4 regions of the Marinobacter sp. bablab_jr008 genome follow, and region 1 is predicted to be linked to each of the others. Evidence: predicted binding sites of a transcription regulator. Region 1 holds the regulator's gene; each other region holds the start of a gene.
What was found. Region 1 encodes FliA, which starts transcription of late flagellar genes. Its sites were predicted from a motif close to CTAAAGTTTNNNNNNNNNNNGCCGNTAA; they were not measured.

Region 1 (4,877 bases):
CGGCCTCACGGGCAGGCGCGGGCGCAGAGGCCGGCTTGGCAGCGGCCTTGCTCTCGGCTTTGGCTTCTGCTTTCTTTGGTTCCGGGGCCGGTTCGGCCTTGCCGGATGGAGCAGGCGCCGGTTTGGGCTCGCTGTCGGAAGACCCGGCACTTGGGCCGGCGCCCTTGCCATGCAGTTCGTCCAGCAGGTTCTCGAATTCGTCGTCGGAAATCAGATCGGCGTCGCCGGCTGATTTTTCTGAGCCACCGCTGGTGCTGGTTTCTGCCTTGGCTGTTTCCTCTTCCGCAGGCGCGCCGGCAAACTGGCCCTTGCCGTGAAGTTGATCCAGCAGAGCCTCAAATTCGTCGTCGGTAATCTCATCACTGTCTGAGCCGCCGGCGGATTCAGCCAGAGTGCTCACCTGCTCGTTGCCGGCCGGTTTCTGGCCGTCGGATTTTTCATCCGCCAACGCGTCCAGCAACTGCTCGAATTCTTCGTCAGTGATATCGCCCTGGTCCCCTTGCTGCCCGACCTCCGCAGACGACGGCTCCGGTGCCGGGGTTGGCGCTTCCGCCGCCGGTGCATCCTCGGACTCGGGTTTGGCGAGTGCGTCCAGGGCTTCGATCAGTTCGTCCGGCGCGGGCGTCGGCTCTTCCCGGTTGCGAACTTCTTCGAACATGGCGTTAACGTTGTCCAGCGCCTCCAGAACCACGTCCATCAGTTCCGGAGTGACCTTGCGCTTGTGATTCCGGAGAATATCGAACACGTTCTCTGCAGAGTGGCAGCAGTTAACCAGTGCCTCCAGCTGAAGGAAGCCTGCGCCCCCTTTCACGGTATGGAAGCCACGGAAAATGGCGTTCAGCAGATCGCTGTCATCGGGATGCTGCTCCAGATCCACCAGCTGCTCCGACAACTTTTCGAGTATCTCGCCGGCTTCTACCAGGAAGTCCTGCAGGATCTCTTCATCAGCATCTAACGCCATGCGTCACCCTCTTTATTATCAGAATCCGAGACTGGACAGCAGATCGTCCACATCGTCCTGCCCCGAAACTACATCTTCCCGCTCATCAGCCTTAATCTGGGGCCCTACCCCTTTTTCGGCCGATTCTTCTTTTTCTTCAATCTGGTGCACCGTGCCGGTCAGCTGATCCACGTGGCTGGCCATCACCACCAGACCCAGAAGGTTGTCTTCCACCTCTTTCACCAACGCGGTGACCTTCTGGATAACCTGGCCGGTCAGATCCTGGAAGTCCTGAGCCAGCAGGATTTCCGACAGGTTCTGGTACAGACTGTCGGAGTCCGTCGTCAGGCCAGCGAAGAACTTGTCGATGCGACCATAAAGCTCCCGAAACTCCGCAGGCTCCATTTCACGACGGCGCAGACGCTGCCACTCATCCCGCAGGGCAACCGCTTCATCCCGCATGGCGTGAGCCACCGGCATGCTTTCCTCAACCAGATCCATGGTGCGGTTCGCTGCCTGGCTGGTCATCTGAACCACATAGGCCAGACGGTCAGAAGCGTCGCTCATCTTCGACAGCACTTCTTTCTGCTCGGCATTACGCGGGTCTATCTGGAAGTTCCGGATTGCCTCATGGAGGCTGCGGGTCAGTCGCCCCACTTCCCGATACAGACTCTGATCGCGAACCTCGCTCAGTTCATTGATCAGGGTCATCGCCTTGGCATAATTCCCGGCGTTTACATTCTCGGCCAGGTCGGAGGCCTGTTTTTGAAGCTTCTCCGCCACCTCCGGATCAAGGCCCTGATGGTTCTGTTTGGTATCACTCATGGCGAGCCATCCGACCTCTGGTTACTGGATTCGTTCGAAGATTTTCTCGATCTTTTCCTTCAGCACGGCTGCCGTGAAAGGCTTGACCACATACCCGTTCACCCCGGCCTGAGCCGCAGCCACGATCTGGTCCCGCTTGGCCTCTGCCGTTACCATCAGAACCGGCAGGTTCTTCAGGTTTTCATCAGCACGGACAGCCTTCAGAAGGTCAAAGCCCGACATGCCGGGCATGTTCCAGTCAGTCACCAGGAAGTCATACTTGCCGCTTCGGAGCATGGGCAACGCGGTGTTGCCATCGTCCGCTTCATCCGTATTGGTGAAGCCGAGATCTCGCAGCAGGTTTTTGATGATGCGTCGCATTGTGGAGAAGTCATCCACAATGAGAATTTTCATGTTCTTGTCCAATGGGACCTCCAGTCAGTAACACCCGGAATTCATTCAGCCTTTTGGAAGTCTAGCAGGCTGCTACCTTAAGCGCTTATTGTGTGGTGTTTGCGCACGTTGTAAAGCATCGTTTACCAAAAGCTACACAGCTTGCTGAAAGCGAAACACAGCACCTGGCCGATCAGTCGTTGTCACCATCCCGCCACTCGGCCAACCGGCTGCGAAGTCTCAACGCCGCCTGGCTGTGAATCTGGCTTACCCGGCTCTCACTGACCCCAAGCACCGCACCGATTTCCTTGAGGTTGAGCTCCTCCTGGTAATACAGGCTCAATACCAGTTTTTCACGCTCAGGCAACTGCTCAATGGCGTCTGCTAGACTGCGCTGGAAAGCGCCTGAAGCAATACCGTCCAGCGGATTATCACTCGCTTCTGCTTCTTCTATCGGCAGCTCGCCGGATTCATTGAGCTCATCAAGACTAAAAAGTCTACCGCTGTTCGCGTCGGCAAGTGAGGCATGATACTCGTCCAGACCAATGCCAAGCTCTTCAGCTACTTCGGCATCCTGGGCCTCGCGCCCGGTACGATCTTCCACTTGTTTGATAGCACTGGCGATTCGCCGGGCGTTGCGATGCACTGAGCGGGGCACCCAGTCGCCCTTGCGGATCTCATCCACCATGGCACCGCGGATGCGAATCCCTGCGTAGGTTTCAAAGGTGGCACCTTTGCCGGAAGAATAGCGCTGCGCGGCCTCCAGCAGGCCAATCATACCGGCCTGCATAAGGTCTTCCAGCTGCACTGATGGCGGCAGCCGGGCCATGAGATGAAGGGCGATTTTCTTGACCAGCGGCGCATGCTCTTCAATCAGGGCTGAAGGGCTCCTGGCGCCGGCCTGATGGTAAATTCCCAGATGTTTCGCCAATGTCATGTATCCGGTTTTCTTGTAGGACTGGATTCAGATCAGACTTCGACGAGCCGCTCCACGAAGAATTCGAGATGCCCCCTGGGAGAGGACGGCAAAGGCCAACTGTCCACTTTTTCGGCCAGAGCCCGGATAGCCAGCGAGGCTTTCGCCCTCGGATAGGCATCCAATACCGCTTTCTGTCTTTGGACGGCTTTCTTGACGGCCTCGTCGTAAGGCACGATACCTACATATTGTAGTGCCACATCCAGAAAACGCTCGGTGACCCGGGTCAGTTTTTCAAACAGATGGCGGCCTTCCTGCTCATTGCGGACCTGGTTTGCCAGGATACGGAAGCGGTTGGTGCCATAATCCCGGTTCATCAGCTTGATCAACGCGTACGCATCGGTAATGGAAGTAGGTTCGTCGCAGACCACCAGCAGAAGTTCCTGCGAGGCCCTGAGGAAGCTGACCACCGATTCAGAAATACCTGCGGCGGTATCCACAATCAGAACGTCAATCTGGTCGCCCAGCTCACTGAAAGCGTTGATCAGGCCGGCATGTTCCATGGCGCTGAGCTGGGTCATACGCTGGGTGCCGGAGGAAGCCGGTACAATCTTGATACCACCAGGGCCATTCACCAGCACGTCTTTCAGATCACAATCGCCGCTGAGTACGTCTTGAAGATTTCGATTGGCGGTAATGCCGAGCAACACATCGATGTTGGCGAGCCCGAGATCCGCGTCCAGCAAGACAACCCGGCGCCCCTTCTGGGCCAGGGCGATACCGAGATTGACCGAAACATTGCTCTTGCCGACACCGCCCTTGCCGCCGGAAACCGCAATCACCTGAACCGGATGTGGTCTGCTCATACTGTTATCAGTCTCTTACTACGTTCTTGTACGGGCACGCGTGCCGGTGTTTTATTCTGGTCGCCAACGAGGCTCAGGCACCTTCGGCGACTGTCTGTGCGCTCTGCACGGCCTTAAGCCGTTCTACGCCCAGGCGCACTAACGGAATGGCCTCCGCCCTCTGGAGATCTTCCGGTATCTTCTGGCCATCGGTGTACCAGGCCACCGGTAAGCTGGTCTCCATAACGAACCCGAGCGCTTCGCCCAGGGTCAGGGCCTCATCAATCTTGGTCATGATGCAGCCTGCAAGGTTTGCCATCTTATAGCAATGCCACACGGATTTCATGATACGAGGCTGACTGGTGGCGGAGACCACCAGATGTGTACGGATATTGTGATCGCTGCGAGCCAACTCCGCCAGTTGTTCCTGGTAACCGCGGTCGGCACTGGTCAGGCCGGCAGTGTCAATCAGCACCAGGTGTCGATCCGATAACTCATCAAGAATGTCATCCAGGGAATGGCTCTCATCCACCACACGCACGGGCACATTCAGGATGCGGCCGAACACGAAGAGCTGCTCATGAGCGGCCACACGATAGCGGTCGGTGGTCACCAGGGCCAACGAATCCGGACCATGCTCAAGGACGTAGCGGGCCGCCAGCTTGCCAATGGTGGTGGTTTTGCCAGACCCGGTTGGCCCGACCAGGGCATAGATACCGCCGGCATCAAGCCAGTCTTCGCGACCGGTACGAACGCCGGTCGCCAGCATTTTCAGTGACTGCTTCCAGCCGTCCTCCAGACGCCCGGCCCGGTGCCGACGGGACAGAGAGCCGGCCAGCTCCGCGCCCAAACCGAACTCCTGCAGGCGCTCGGCCAATCGTTGCTGAACTGCGCTGTTGCCGGTCGGCGTGGCAGTTGCAGCCTTACCACTGACCAGATCACGCAGAGAGCTGATTTCGGCACGCATACTGGCCAGTTC
Region 2 (4,877 bases), on a different contig from region 1:
CGCTTCTGGTCAGCTTGGCCATATCTTCCTGAAGACGGCGCAGATCCTCACGTACCTGTTCGTACTCATTTTGTTGACCGGATTTCGCTTCCATCATCTTGCCTCCTTATCAGTATGATTACTGCTATTTCGGCTATGGCTGCGTGTATCCAAAAGCAACCACGGTCACTCCAACTCTAGCACAGGGTTCAAACAACGTGATTAGCGCTTCTTAATGTGCGGGACGCCATTGGAGGATCTCCACCCTCAGGTGGGTAGGGCCTTGCCTGCCGGACCATCATAGCCACAAACCCGGTTGCGGCCCCCGGCCTTGGCCTCATACAGTGAACGGTCGGCCCGTTTGACCGCCCCCTCCACAGATTCCAGAAGGGGGTTTACCTCAGCCACACCGACACTTACTGTGACTTGAACCACCAACCCATCGCCTCCATCAATGATCATGGCTTCGACAGCGTTCCTGATACGTTCAGCACAGCCAAACGCCTCTGCCAGATCCGCACCCGGCAGGAGAATGACGAATTCCTCGCCACCGAAGCGCGCGACCAGATCCCTGTCCCGGCTGAACTGACGAAATACGGAGGCAACTTCTACCAGAACCAGGTCGCCCACATTGTGGCCATGGGTGTCATTGACCGCTTTGAAATGATCGATATCAATGGCAATAACCGACAACGGCTCACCCGAGGTCCGGGCCTGTTCCAGCACGTACTCTCCCTCTGCCATGAAATACCGGCGATTGAAGAGCCGTGTCAGAGGGTCCGTCGAGGCCTGGCGTTTCAGCTCATCCTGCTTTGACCGGATATCCTCCAACACCTTGATCCTGTAAGAAATAATGAAAGCCAGGGTGAGCGCTTCCAGAACTATACCAATACCGACTCCATGACTATTGATATAGTTCGGTTGAACCAGACCTTTGTAGTACAGAACGGCAAACCCGTTGAACACCACAAAAAAGGTGTGACCAACAAGGAAGAATTTGACCAGAGGGTGCCCCTTCCTGAACAGCGAAATGCTCACGGAGAAGGTCACTACCATCATCAGGGCGGCAAGACTGCTGGCAGGCTTCAGGGCCGTCGCGATATCAAACAGGCCGTAAACAAACGTCACCACCAGCAATGCCAGCATACCTTGAAGCACGCGATGTTCGGTTCGGAAATACTCATGTGTTTCGAAAATGGCCATCATGAACAACAGCAGGAAAATCGGCATGGTTATCAACGAGAGATTCAGGACAAACACTGCGTCGCCGTAAGCGTTGAACGCCTTCGCCACCAAACCGTAAGACAGCGCGATCCAGACCAGGCCTGAAATCAGATAGAGTGAGTAGTAAATGTTTTCCTTCTTGCTGGTGGCGAAATACAAAAGGCCGTTATAGAAGACCAGCGCCAGCATCATCCCCACCATAAGGGCAATATCGAGGTGCCCCCCGGCCAGCGCCCGCCGGGAATTCTCGTCATCGTATACCTTCAACGAGAACCACTGGTGTGAGTATGCGTGACTGCGCACATACACAACCGTCGTTTTCCCGGCTTGCAGTTCGAACGGGTACACCAGTGTTCCCCAATACATGGCAGGGTGGGCGTCAGCCTCATTGAGGTTAACGGAAAGCCGATTGACGACGCGTGAGGAGCGCTCTTCAACATTATCGATTGAACGAACGTGATAAGCCTTGGGAAGGTGCAGAAACAGCAAACGGCCAAGCACCATTGAGGGTTTCCTTACACCTGCAGAGATTCCAAGTCTAGCACCTGTCGCAATTCAGGGCAGTAGAACCTTAGGCCGAGTCAGTTGCCCAACCGGTTGGCAAATTGAGAGACAGCATCAACAACCTCACGGGCGGCCTCCTGAATCTCATTGATCACATCCCCGGCCTCGCCAACGAGCGACCGCACCTCTTCCGCCCTGGATTTTCCGGATTCGATCACACCCACCGCTCTGGAAGTCAGCTCCTGGTTACGACTGACAACCGAGGTGATCTCTTCGGTCGCTTCCGACGTCCGGGATGCCAGCTTTCTTACCTCATCGGCCACCACCGCAAAACCCCGTCCCTGATCGCCCGCCCGGGCCGCCTCAATGGCAGCGTTGAGCGCAAGCAGATTGGTCTGCTCCGCGATTCCGCTAATACTCTGGATCAGTGCATTGATGGTCTGGGATTGCTGATCAAGTTCGCCAATACGTTCAACCGCCCGACTCATTTCGTCCGCCAGCTGCTGCATCACCGTGACCGTATTCTCCATGACTTCCTTGCCTCGCTTGGCGCTGGCATCCGTCGCTTTAGAGGTGTCATAGGCGACACCTGCAGCGTTGGAGACTTCCCGTTCCTGAAGGACCTGCTCGGTGATCACCGTTGCAAATTTCACAACTTTGTAGAGCTCATCACGGGCATTCATCAACGGGTTATAGGAAGCTTCAAGCCAGACTTCACGGCCCGCCTTGTCAACCCGCTTGAAGCGTTCAGCGACAAAATCACCGTTGCGCAGTCGCTGCCAGAACTGCTCGTAGTTTGGGGAGTTATATACTTCCGGAGGACAAAAGATGCGGTGGTGTTTTCCCTTGATTTCGTCGAGCCGATAGCCCATCGCATCCAGAAACAGGTGGTTGGCGGTCAGCACATGGCCATGGAGGTCAAACTCGATCACCGCTGTCGAACGCTGCATCGCCCGAATCAGGTTTTCGTGCTCACAAGAGGTCTCAATGGTCCGGGTAAGGTTGTTGGCGAAGATCGTGATGTGGTCCAGCTCACCGTCCCGCCGTTTGATCGGACATACCATGGCCCGGAACCAAAGATGAGTGCCTGCGCCATTCTGCACCTGCCAGGCGCCTACCCATACACGTCCTTTGCTGACCGCCTCCGTCATCAACCGGAAATGCTGGGTAGATCTCAGGTATTCGGGCACCAGATCTCTGGGGTGCCGGCCAATCACCGAATCACTGCCGGCACCAAACTCGCTTTGGAAACGCGAATTGACGGACTTGATCTGGCCACCGGAGTCCAACTCCAGGGCCATCATCTCCTCCGCGACGTATTCAACGAGTTGCTGCAACATGTACAGCTCTTCCTTGAGGTTCTCGTTTTCTTGTTGCAGTTTTTTGCCGAACATTTGTCCAGTGCTCCTAGTCGCCCCAAACCATCAGCCAGACTGACAGTATTTTCACTTTTCAACTAACGGCTCAACCGATCTAAACTTAAGGCTTCACGCCCTTGTGACAGCATTTGCTTCCAGAAACTACAGTGTAGTTAAAGGAATCTGATCGTGGGCGCGCCGGAGTCACCCCAGGACCAAAGGAGAAGACCATGAGTGGCCAGTATACGTACCGTATGGGATTTCAGACCATGGATTTCGGGGACCTGGGGAGCGTGATGGCAAAGGCAACACCAGAGCGCTCAGGCGATCATCTCGCCGGCGTTGGCGCAGCGTCGGCCGAAGAGCGGGTACTGGCACAAATGTGTCTGGCCGACCTGCCACTCAAGACGTTTCTGACCGACGCCCTGATTCCCTATGAAACGGATGAGGTAACCCGCCTGATCATGGACTCTCATGACGCCACCGCCTTCGCCCCCGTTTCTCACCTGACGGTCGGCGATTTCCGGAACTGGCTTCTGAGCGATAACGCCTCGCCGGAGATGCTGGCACGACTACGCCCCGGTCTGACGCCGGAAATGGTGGCTGCGGTCAGCAAGCTCATGCGCAACCAGGATCTGATCCTGGTTGCCCAGAAATGCCAGATAACCACAGCGTTCCGAAACACCGTCGGGTTGCCGGGGCGCCTTTCCACCCGGCTGCAACCGAACCACCCTACAGATGACATGGCAGGCATCGCCGCCAGCATTCTTGATGGCCTGCTTTATGGCAATGGCGACGCCGTCATCGGCATTAATCCAGCGACCGATAACGTGGCTCAAACCAAGCGGCTACTGACCATGGTCGACGAGGTAATCCAGCGCTACAACATTCCAACTCAGTCTTGTGTGCTTACGCACGTGACCAACACCCTCGAAGCCATCGAGCAGGGAGCGCCCGTAGATCTGGTTTTCCAGTCTATAGGCGGCACCGAAGCCACCAACCAGAGTTTCGGATTCAACCTCGCCACCCTGAAAGAGGCCCAGGAAGCCGCTCTGAGCCTGAAACGCGGGTCCGTCGGCCAAAACGTAATGTACTTTGAAACCGGTCAGGGTAGCGCCCTCTCCGCCAATGCTCACCACGGCCTTGACCAGCAAACCTGCGAGGCCAGGGCCTACGCGGTCGCCCGCCATTTTGACCCGCTGCTGGTGAATACGGTGGTCGGCTTTATCGGTCCGGAGTATCTCTACGATGGCAAGCAGATCACCCGGGCAGGCCTGGAGGATCATTTCTGCGGAAAGCTGCTCGGGCTGCCGATGGGTTGCGACATCTGCTACACCAACCACGCCGAAGCCGACCAGAATGATATGGATAACCTGCTGACGCTGCTCGGAGTCGCCGGGTGCACATTCATCATGGGCATTCCAGGGTCAGATGACATCATGCTCAATTACCAGACCACGTCATTCCACGACGCCCTTTACGCCCGCCGTGTGCTCAACCTGAAACCGGCACCGGAGTTCGAGCAATGGTTGCGTGCCATGCAGATTTTCGAGGATTCGGATCGGGTGGCGCTGAATAACGACATACCAGCGGCCTTCCGCCACAGCCTCTCCGGCCCGCGAAGGAGAGCATAACCATGACCAACTCAAAGTTCCCGACCGTCGTTCACAACCCCTGGCGAGGTCTGCGCCAGTACACCCCAGCCCGCATCGGCCTTGGCAGGGCGGGCGTCAGCCTCCCCACAGCAGAGCTTCTTGAGTTTCAGCTGGCCCATGCCCGCGCCAGGGATGCCGTGCACCATCCACTGGATAT
Region 3 (4,877 bases), on a different contig from region 1:
TGGCGACATCAGAAGAGCGGGAAACATTTCTGAACGCCATTCCGGTACCTGTGGACGGCGGACTGCTCGGATTCAGGGTATGCCTGGTGTTGCCGGAACAGCTCAGTCTGTTTGAGGGGGTATCCAGCCTGGACGACCTGCGCCAGCGAGATATCCGTATTGGCCAGGGCGCACACTGGCCAGACACCCCGATTCTCGAAGCTAACGGCATTACCGTGATCACCCACACCCGCTATGAAATACTCTTTGGTATGCTTCGCAATAAACGCTTCGACTGTTACGCCCGCGGTGTGAGCGAAGTGCTGTTCGACCTCGAACATAACAAAGCCGACGACCTGGTAATCGAGCCAAACATCCTGCTGGCCTACGCCATGCCATCCTACCTTTTTGTGGCCCCGGACGATCACGAAACCGCGCAACGCCTGCAACTGGGTCTGGAGCGAGCGATCCTGGACGGCAGCTTCGCGGTGTATCTGAAAAACTGGTTTGGCAGAGCGGTATCATCACTGGGCCTTGAACGGCGCACAGTAATCACGTTGGAGAATCCGTATCTTAGTGAAGAATCCAGATATGTCGGGCGTCGAACCCTGGAAAACCTGGAGCGCCGCGTTGAGCTACTGAGTGTCGGAGACTAGCGGGCCATCCCTGGCCGCCACGAATTACACCCGGAAACGGGTTACCTTGTCATTCAGCACACTGCCGATAGTCTCGATGTGGCCACTGTAAACATCGTTCTCGCTGGCCGCCTTGGCCGCTTCCTGGCCCTGGTCAGCAATGCGGGTGATGGACGCATTCAACTCTTCGGTCACCGATGTCTGCTCCTCGGAGGCCGTGGCGATCTGTGAGGTCATCTGACTGATGGCGGTAATCGCCTCCACAATCCGGTTCAGAGACTCCATCGCATCCTGCGCTTTTTCCATACTCACGTTGGATACCGCCGTAGAGGCTTTCATAACGTCTACCGCATCGTTGGCGCCTTTCTGCAGCCGCTCGATCATGTTGTTGATTTCTTCGGTGGAAGACTGGGTACGCTGAGCGAGATTCCGAACCTCATCGGCCACCACCGCAAATCCGCGTCCCGCATCCCCTGCCCGCGCCGCTTCAATGGCCGCGTTCAGTGCCAGCAGATTGGTTTGTTCCGCAATGCCCTGAATGACTTCAAGTACAGTCGTAATCGACGAAACATCCTTACCAAGGGTGTCGATAACCTCGGCGGCGGCGTTTATCTCACCCACCAGCTTCTGCACCGCATCCCGCGAGGCGGTGACGGTCTCCAGGGAACCCCGGCTTTCCTGGTCTGCATTCTCTGCGGCTTCCGCAGTTTGCTGGGCATTCTGGGCAATCTCACCCGCCGCCGCGGACATTTCGTTAATTGCCGTCGCGATCATATCGATCTCATGCTGCTGGTTTTCAACACTGGAGCGACTGTCGCTGGACGTCTGTCGGAGCGACTTTACGTTCTCCTCCAGTTCGTCGCTGCCCTCTTTTACTTCTTTTACAACCTGCTGGATGTTCTCAACAAAGCTATTGAAGCTGCGCGCCAACTGCCCAAACTCATCAGACGCAGAGTCATCAAGACGCTTGGTAAGATCCGCATCTCCGGAAGCGATGCGAGACATGGCGCCATTAAGCCTGCGAACCGGCGCAAGAAGGAAGCTAATCGCAAAGTAGAGCAAGACAAGCGCAACAATCAGCCCTACCCCGGCGATGATCAGGCCCATAGTCCGAGCCTCGACGATGGGAGCACTGATCAGGTTTTCATTCACGAACGTAGCTAGGTACCAGTCCACGGCCCGGGCTTCGCTGATGGGGTGAAAGCTGACACTCCACTCGGCACCCTCGCTCTCAAATCCCTGCAGAGAACCGTCCAGAACCGGCTGCTGACCGATCATGCCGCTGATGTTCTTGCCAACAATCTCGCTGTTGGGGTGAAACAGGACCGTGCCGGAATTGTTAATTAACGCCGCATAGCCCGTCTCTGCCAGGGTAATGGTCGATAGCATCTGATCGATTGTGTTGAGACTGATATCCATACCGGCCACGCCAACATAATTGCCCCGCTTGATTGGCGCCATGGCGGAAATAATGGTCTCGTCCGAGGTTGCGTCCAGGTACGGATCGGTAAACGACGCCTGCCCCAAACGCTGGGCTTTCTGGTACCAGGGGCGTACCCGGGGGTCATAATCGGGTGGAAGCGTGGCCTCTACTTCGGCACTTCGCATCAGCATGCGGCCATCTTCGGTGCCGGCGTACACGTCCTTGATGTTGCCACCTTCGGTCATGGCTTCCATAAGAACGCGGGCGTTATCGTCGTTGCGAGTCCGTTCCAGCGCCTTCGCCGTCGCTTCCGCCATATCCAGGCGCGTATTGAGCCAATCGGCAATACTCGACGTACTCTGGGCCACTGCATCGCTCATCAGCGCGCTAACGTAGCGATCAGTCGTTGAGCGGAGCCGAATATCGTTGGAAATTGTCAGGGCGCCCATAATCAACACGATCAGGGAGCCAATTGCGATCAGCAATTTCTGGGCGAATGATAGGTTCAAGCTGACGGCCTCCAATCAGGGTCAAAAACAAATTGCATTTATCATTTAGTGTAGTCGAAACATACTCACTAACGGCAGATCCTGCGAAGTCTTGAACACTCTTTGCTAGAATGCTGAGATCACAGCACATTCGCCAGACACGACAGGGAGAACCCTATGGCCCATGAAGAGCTCCACCTGAATCTGCGTAACCTGACCCTTGATGACTACGGCCAGTTGCAAGAGTTGATGGATCGGGTTTACGACGACATTGGTGGCGCGTGGCCAAAAGACACCATCAAGGCGCTGGTAGAACAGTTCCCGGATGGCCAGATCTGTATCGAAGACAACGGCCAGTTGGTGGCGGTGGCGCTCACGGTATGCGTGAAATACGAAAGATTCAGCAACCCTCACGCCTACGACGACCTGATTCTGCGTAACGAAAAAATCTGGCACAACCCCAACGGCGATTCGCTTTACGGCCTGGATGTGTTTATAGACCCCGAATACCGGGGCTATCGACTGGGGCGTCGCTTGTATGAAGCACGAAAAGAGCTCTGTCGTTCCATGAACCTGCGGGCCATCCTCGCCGGCGGGCGGATTCCAAGCTACTTCAAGTACGCTGAGCAATACACTCCGGAAGAATACATTCAGCGCGTTGATCGCAAGGAAATCTACGACCCGATCCTGACGTTCCAGCTTTCCAACGATTTCCAGGTTACCCGGCTGATGCACAAATACCTGCCGGAGGACCAGAAATCCCTCGGATATGCGACGTTGCTGGAATGGAGAAACATTCTCTATACGCCCCCCTCATCGGTACTCAACGTCAAAAAAACCCAGGTGCGCATGGGGGCGGTGCAGTGGCAGATGCGGGAATTCACCTCGGTGGAGGAAGTGCTTAAGCAGGTTGAGTACTTCGTGGACGCACTGTCGGATTATAAAAGCGACTTTGCCCTGTTCCCGGAATTTTTCAACGCGCCGCTGATGGGGCTGACCGACCAGATGGATCAGACCCGTGCCATTCGGTTCCTCGCCGGCTTTACCGAACAGTTCCGCAACGAAATGTCGGAAATGGCCGTCAGTTACAACATCAACATTATCACCGGCTCCATGCCGCTGATTGAAGATGACCGGGTCTACAACGTCTCATACCTGTGCCACCGTGACGGTCGTGTAGACGAGCAGCGCAAGGTCCACATTACCCCTCACGAACGTCGCGACTGGGTTATTGAGGGTGGTGATAAATTTCAGGTATTCGATACCGATGCCGGTCGTGTCGCCATCATGATCTGCTACGACATTGAGTTTCCGGAACTGGGCCGTATCGCCGCCAGTCAGGATGTGGACATTATCTGTGTCCCCTTCTGGACCGATACCAAGAACGGCTATTTGCGCGTGCGCCATTGTGCCCAGGCCCGGGCCATAGAAAACGAGTGCTACGTGGTGATTACCGGCAGCGTGGGCAACCTGCCGAAAGTGGAAAACCTGGATGTTCAGTACGCCCAGTCTTCGGTATTCTCGCCGTCGGATTTCGCATTTCCACATGATGCAGTGATGGCAGAAACTACACCGAACACCGAAATGATCATGTTTTCAGACATGGATCTGGAAAAGCTCAAACTGGTCAGAAACGAAGGTTCTGTCACCAATCTGAAAGATCGACGTGTTGACCTTTACGAGCTGAAAACCCGGTAATGGGCAGATTTGGCCCCGCACAGGGGGCCAAATCCTGATTATTTCCATGAACGGGCTGCGGTAGATAGCTGACGGCATTGCCAAAAGTTTCTGGCCCGTCTATTGTTTAATTAATGTTCAGTATATATCTGGCCGACCTCAATAGCAGAGCAAGCGTTCCATGAACGAAGAACTACCGGACCTGGTCGCGCGTTTCCGAATCCGACACGGCATTTTTCGCAAGGAAACCGTGGAAGCGCGACTTTATGAACTCGACAGTTACGGCTGCGTGATGAAAACGGACAAGCTGTTTGAACCCGGGGATACCGTGGTTGTCGACCTTGTTATGGATATGCCGTTTGAAGAAATCCGTGCCGAAGGCCTGACCGGCCTGGTTACCGAAAAGAGAAAACACTGTAGCAACTTCTTCTACTCACTTGATTTTGTTGAGCTAAACGCTCGAGACGAATCGCCGCTCTCTGACAAACTGCGGCGCATAAGAGAAGTTGTTCTCAAGAAACAGAGCCTGAAATCCCGGCGTGGGTCGAGCCCCGCTTCCGGTATGCGACAAATGGCCTGATGCCCGTTCACTTCACCCGCACTTCCCTTCCGTAAGGAGACACTCCATGGCAAAGAAAGCCAAGCCAAGCGTTGATAAGATCGTCAAGAAAGTAA
Region 4 (4,877 bases), on a different contig from region 1:
CATTGCGTTCTACACCACATTGCTGCTCCTGGCAGCTACGCTGTGGGTGATTGCCGGGGTTCTGTTTGCCAATGTGGAAGAGTACGCCGGGGAAACAGGGGGCGGTGGCAACGCTATCAACGAGGCTTTTAAAAGCCTGTCGCTGCTACGGGACGATGCGCCCTTCAGGCATTTTGTCATCACTCGTGCACTGCTTTTGTGTTCGGCTCTCGCGTCTCCCTATTTCGTGGTGCTCGCCCAACAGGAATCCGATATCGGCTGGATGCTGGGTGTCTTTCTGCTCGCCAGCAGTCTGGCCAGCTCCCTGAGCGCCAGCTTCTGGGGTTGGGCCGCCGACACCTCCAGCCGCCGAGTAATGATTCGGGGTGCCGCCATGGCCAGCTCGGTCTGCCTGGTGGTTGGTGTTCTGGCGCTGGTGCTGGGCCCCGGGTTTGGCGGTGCCTGGTTCTATCCGGTCGCGTTTTTTGTGCTGAGTATTGCCCATGCCGGCGTGCGCCTGGGGCGTAAAACCTATCTGGTGGATATGGCCGGTGGCAACAAACGGACAGACTATACAGCAGTCAGCAATACCGTTATCGGTGTGTTGCTGCTGGTAACCGGGGGGTTCACAGCCGCCATTTCCATGATTTCGGACGTGGCGGTGATTCTGGTATTGGGCCTGATGGGGCTGGCGGGTATGCTGAGCGCATTACGCCTGGAAGAAGTGACGGAAGGCTGAGCCATCAAGACCCCGTTACATCGGGGTCTTGCCATCGTTCAGGGCCAGGGCGCCTTTGACAATTCGGTAGATCACCCAGATCGCAATACCCAGCAGAATAAACCAGCCCACGATCAGCATGGTGGTAATCACCCCAATGACTGTCCACAGCAAACCAATCCAGAAGGTGCGGATCTGCCAGCGGAAATGGGGCTCTATCCAGGTACCACGGACATCATCCAGTTTGACGTAGTTGATGATCACGCCCACCAGTGCCGTCAGCCCCCCCAGGAAAAAAGACAACGCCTGCAGGATGTAAACCACCACCGCCAGATTCCTCGCAGAGCTGGGCTCCTGTGATTGCTGACCGTCAGGTTTTGCGGGGATATACTCGGTTTCGGACACAGGTGTTCTCCTTGTTACGTCCCTGGCAGTCTATCACAGCCTTGGCTGGAGCCCAGTGCGATCAATTCCCCGCCGGCCGATACCCAACCCGGAAACCGCCCCAGTGCTTACCGTTCACATAGATGGGCACCGACAGGTCGTGCATGATCTCACCGGTGTCCCGGCGATAGGTCTGGAGCAGCATACTTTCGGTATGACTCCCACAGCGTATGCCAGTGCGGTCATTGAACAGTCGCTTGCTGCGGCTTTTCACCAGGTCCACTTCCGGATTACCACTCGGCGGGTGGGCAAAATCCTTGTTATGGGTAGGCACATAACCGTCCGGCGCGCAGGCGATGGAGAACACCATGGCCTCATGGGATTTCTTGATGGGCTCCTGTATTGCCGGAAACATCTGGTCAGTAAACCGATCGAAGCTGCTGGAATACTGTTGGGGCTGGGTGTTGGCAATCGGTGTTCGCTTCTTGTCAAACAGCGCCGCTTCACTCAAACGGCCCTCTCGAATTGCCGCCTCAAACAACTGGCCAATCTGCTGCGCCCCTTCCAGTGCTTTCTCATAAAACGGCCGGTGGTAGCTTTCGCTGCTGTTCAGCGCAAAGGCAGCATTCGCCTTCTCCGCCAGCTCCATCAACGTGGAAGCCTGGTCCGCCAGCGATGCCACACTGGTATCACTTTCGGATATATGGTCACGGACAGACTCAATAGCCGAAAACACCTGGGCCAGACTCTGCTCGTTGTTCTGGTCGATCTCGGCAATACGGGCAACCTGCTGCTGAACCCGGTCGGATTGATCCCGAATCTGATCCAGCTGGCCGCCAACGCTCTCTACAGATGCCAGCCCGTCTTCCACGGTTTTCGCCAGAGATTCAATGCGGGACACAATCTTGGTTGTGTCATTCTGGATTTCGTCGAGGGTGTCTGCCACTTCACTGGTGGCCTGGGCAGTGCGCCCGGCCAACTGCCGGACTTCATCGGCCACCACCGCAAACCCGCGGCCCTGTTCACCGGCGCGGGCCGCCTCAATAGCGGCATTCAGTGCCAAAAGATTAGTCTGCTCGGCGATACCCTGAATGGTGGACGTCACGCCCTGGATCTTGCCGGATTTTTCGTGCAAGGCCTGAATCAACCTGAGGTTCTCTTCCGACTGTTGATGCACCAGGCGCACACTTTCAATGGCCGACACCAATGACTGACGCCCCTCCACGCTGACTTCACGATTCTGCAATGCCATGGTGGCGGCGTTGGTGGCCTGTTCCGATGATTCCCGAACCGATTCCGTGATCTGGCCGGCGTAGTCGGCCATCTGAGCGGTTTCTTCAACCTGTCGGTCCAGGCGCTGCTTCACCTGATCCGCCGCAAACGAGACTTCGGCGGCCGAGATGGCATTCTTGTCGGCACTGGCCGAGAGGGTTTCAACCAGGGCCTTGCCCGCACGGGCATCCGCCAGAAGCTGCGCACACTGAGCCCGCAAGGGATGATTGTCAGCCAGGGAGCCATCATTCAGGTCGTTGATTCCACGCTCTATTGGTTCAAGCACCCGTAAAACCAGATAGCAAGCCGCAGCAGCAAGGCCCACAAGGAGCCCGATTAACAGAGAGGCGGCATCGAGCCCCATCAACGGAGCCACCAGAATGCAGGCAATACCGAGCGCAACAGCAATGCCCACCCCCCATAAAATTGCAGTGCGATCGAGTAAACCCATGGTGCCCTCATCTTTGTCATTGCTAACGCAAGCATGTTGTTATTGCAGGCCATCCCTGAGGTTAAAGAAATGATATAGGTTAATAACTCCTACTTTAGTGGACTAAAGATACCACTATTGCAGGGCCCAAGGAGTTTATCGGCATCTGGAAGGAAATCTGAAATACAGAAGAGAAAAGCCCGGGCGGAACGAGTCCGCCCGGGCTTTTTGGCAGAGCCTGACAACCGTTATGGCTGATCAGGCACCGATAACGCCGCTGTCATCGCGGGTAACGATAACCGTTGCATCACGCGGACGCGGATCGTTGGCATCCGGCCAGTTTGCTTCCGGGTGCTGGATATTGACGAACATGGTCTTCACATCCGGTGTGGAGACAACGCCTGTAACCTCACAGCCAACCGGCCCAACGAAGAAACGCTTGATCTCGCGGGTTTCCGGGTTGGCCGCCAGCATCATGTTGTTCTGATAAGGTGCTGCATCGGAGCCATCGGTCTGAATCCAGAGGCGGCCGTTATAATCGAACCAGAGGCCATCCGGACTGTTGAAGATGTTGTCATCAGTCAGAGATACGATAACCTGGTCGTCAACCACGGTTTCCGTGCCCTGCTCACCGGCGAACACGAAGATATCCCAGTCAAAGCTGGTCGCAGTGTGATCGTTGCCGTCTTCGCTCCAGCGAATAATATGACCGGTGCGGTTGTTGGCATTCGGATTTGCCGCGTTAACCTGCTCCTCCGTCCGGCGGGAGTTATTGGTCAGCGTAAAGTAAACCTGACCGGAATTCGGATCTACAGCCCCCCACTCCGGGCGATCCATCGGGGTCGCACCTGCGATGTCGGCAGCCAGCCGAGTGTTCAACAAAACATCAGCCTGATTCTCAAAACCGTCAAACTGAACGTTGCCAACCATTTCGCCCTGGGCCGCAGCCACTTTGGCAGCAAAATCCGTATCGTTCAGATCCAGCGCCAGCCAGTCGCCTGAGCCATCGTCGTTAAAGCGAGCCACGTAGAGCGTACCCTCGTCCAGGAGGTAGCCACCAGCCGTTGCAGCGTAATAGGGCTTCGAGGAGACAAATTTGTAGATGTACTCGAAACGGGAATCATCACCGGAATAACATACGACCGGCTCACCTTCCTTAACCGGCGCAAAAATCACACCCTCGTGACCAAAGCGGCCCAGCGCGGTTCGCTTCTGTGGTTTGCTCTCTGGAGTAAACGGGTCAATTTCCACCATGAAACCGTAGGTATTGGCCTCATTCCGGTAATCATCCGCCGCCGACGCCATGGCGGGTCTGCTCCCGGGGCTGCGTTGCATCGCTATTAGCGAAGTACCCGTGCCAGTTTTCCTCAGCCGCAAGGTAAGTTCCCCACGGCGTCGGGCCCATCGCGCAGTTGTTCAGAGTACCGCGGGTTTCCGTTGCATCCGGACTGTATTTGGTGACCAGTTTGTCGTAACCACGCACCGGACCACGGATATCCATTTCGGTATTACCCGTAACCCGGCGATTAAACGGACTCCCGAAAACAATATCCCACTTGCCGCTGTTGTCGCGCTTGATATGAACCACAGACACACCGTGTGCGGCGATTTCCTTGCGCACTTCATCGGCCGGACGCATACCGTTGACGTAGGTAGCCCCGTTGGCATGCAAAGCGCCTTGATTGATGTACTCATGGTTCATCACCAACAGACCTTCGCTGGAGCTGTTACCACCGGCTTTCAGGTCAATCGGGAAAAAGTGCACGCCGTCATGATGCATGCCCATTTGCTGCTCTTGCTCTTCTCCGGTATTGGTGCCATCCGGCTTGTAGGCTGGATAAGACCCGGTAATTGGCGTGCCCCAGGGAAGAAACGCTTCGGAGGAGTATCCCTCGGGAACAACGACCTGATTCTCGGTCGAAGTGGGGACAGCCTTGAAACCCAGTTCAGTGCTGGAGGCGTTTCCACCGGTAGTACCGCCATCGTTGTCACTATCACTGTCACTGCCACAACCGGCAAGCCCCAACCCCATAACGCTGGCCAGAGCGGCGCCTACGCTACCTTTCATGACGGTACGACGCTGCATTCTGGCAG

Region 2: the regulator FliA is predicted to act here: its motif matches at 3,164-3,191, upstream of JIF53_RS10185 (methyl-accepting chemotaxis protein).
Region 3: the regulator FliA is predicted to act here: its motif matches at 2,615-2,642, upstream of JIF53_RS01695 (methyl-accepting chemotaxis protein).
Region 4: the regulator FliA is predicted to act here: its motif matches at 2,940-2,967, upstream of JIF53_RS09725 (methyl-accepting chemotaxis protein).

The regions. Positions count from the first base shown of each region.
Region 1 covers NZ_JACDWW010000054.1:210,367-215,243, forward strand. The annotation lists gene JIF53_RS08270 (chemotaxis protein CheA) at 1-961, opposite strand, end outside; gene JIF53_RS08275 (protein phosphatase CheZ) at 980-1,765, opposite strand; gene cheY (chemotaxis response regulator CheY) at 1,787-2,170, opposite strand; gene JIF53_RS08285 (RNA polymerase sigma factor FliA) at 2,331-3,074, opposite strand; gene JIF53_RS08290 (MinD/ParA family protein) at 3,107-3,919, opposite strand; gene flhF (flagellar biosynthesis protein FlhF) at 3,993-4,877, opposite strand, start outside.
Region 2 covers NZ_JACDWW010000059.1:336,364-341,240, forward strand. The annotation lists gene JIF53_RS10175 (DUF883 family protein) at 1-97, opposite strand, end outside; gene JIF53_RS10180 (diguanylate cyclase) at 247-1,707, opposite strand; gene JIF53_RS10185 (methyl-accepting chemotaxis protein) at 1,785-3,101, opposite strand; gene JIF53_RS10190 (ethanolamine ammonia-lyase subunit EutB) at 3,296-4,699, shown strand; gene eutC (ethanolamine ammonia-lyase subunit EutC) at 4,702-4,877, shown strand, end outside.
Region 3 covers NZ_JACDWW010000024.1:185,219-190,095, reverse strand. The annotation lists gene JIF53_RS01700 (transporter substrate-binding domain-containing protein) at 1-635, shown strand, start outside; gene JIF53_RS01695 (methyl-accepting chemotaxis protein) at 660-2,546, opposite strand; gene JIF53_RS01690 (bifunctional GNAT family N-acetyltransferase/carbon-nitrogen hydrolase family protein) at 2,703-4,223, shown strand; gene JIF53_RS01685 (hypothetical protein) at 4,384-4,782, shown strand; gene JIF53_RS01680 (helix-hairpin-helix domain-containing protein) at 4,829-4,877, shown strand, end outside.
Region 4 covers NZ_JACDWW010000059.1:248,199-253,075, forward strand. The annotation lists gene JIF53_RS09715 (MFS transporter) at 1-718, shown strand, start outside; gene JIF53_RS09720 (DUF4870 family protein) at 734-1,102, opposite strand; gene JIF53_RS09725 (methyl-accepting chemotaxis protein) at 1,164-2,804, opposite strand; partial or broken gene JIF53_RS09730 (PhoX family protein) at 3,042-4,877, opposite strand, start outside.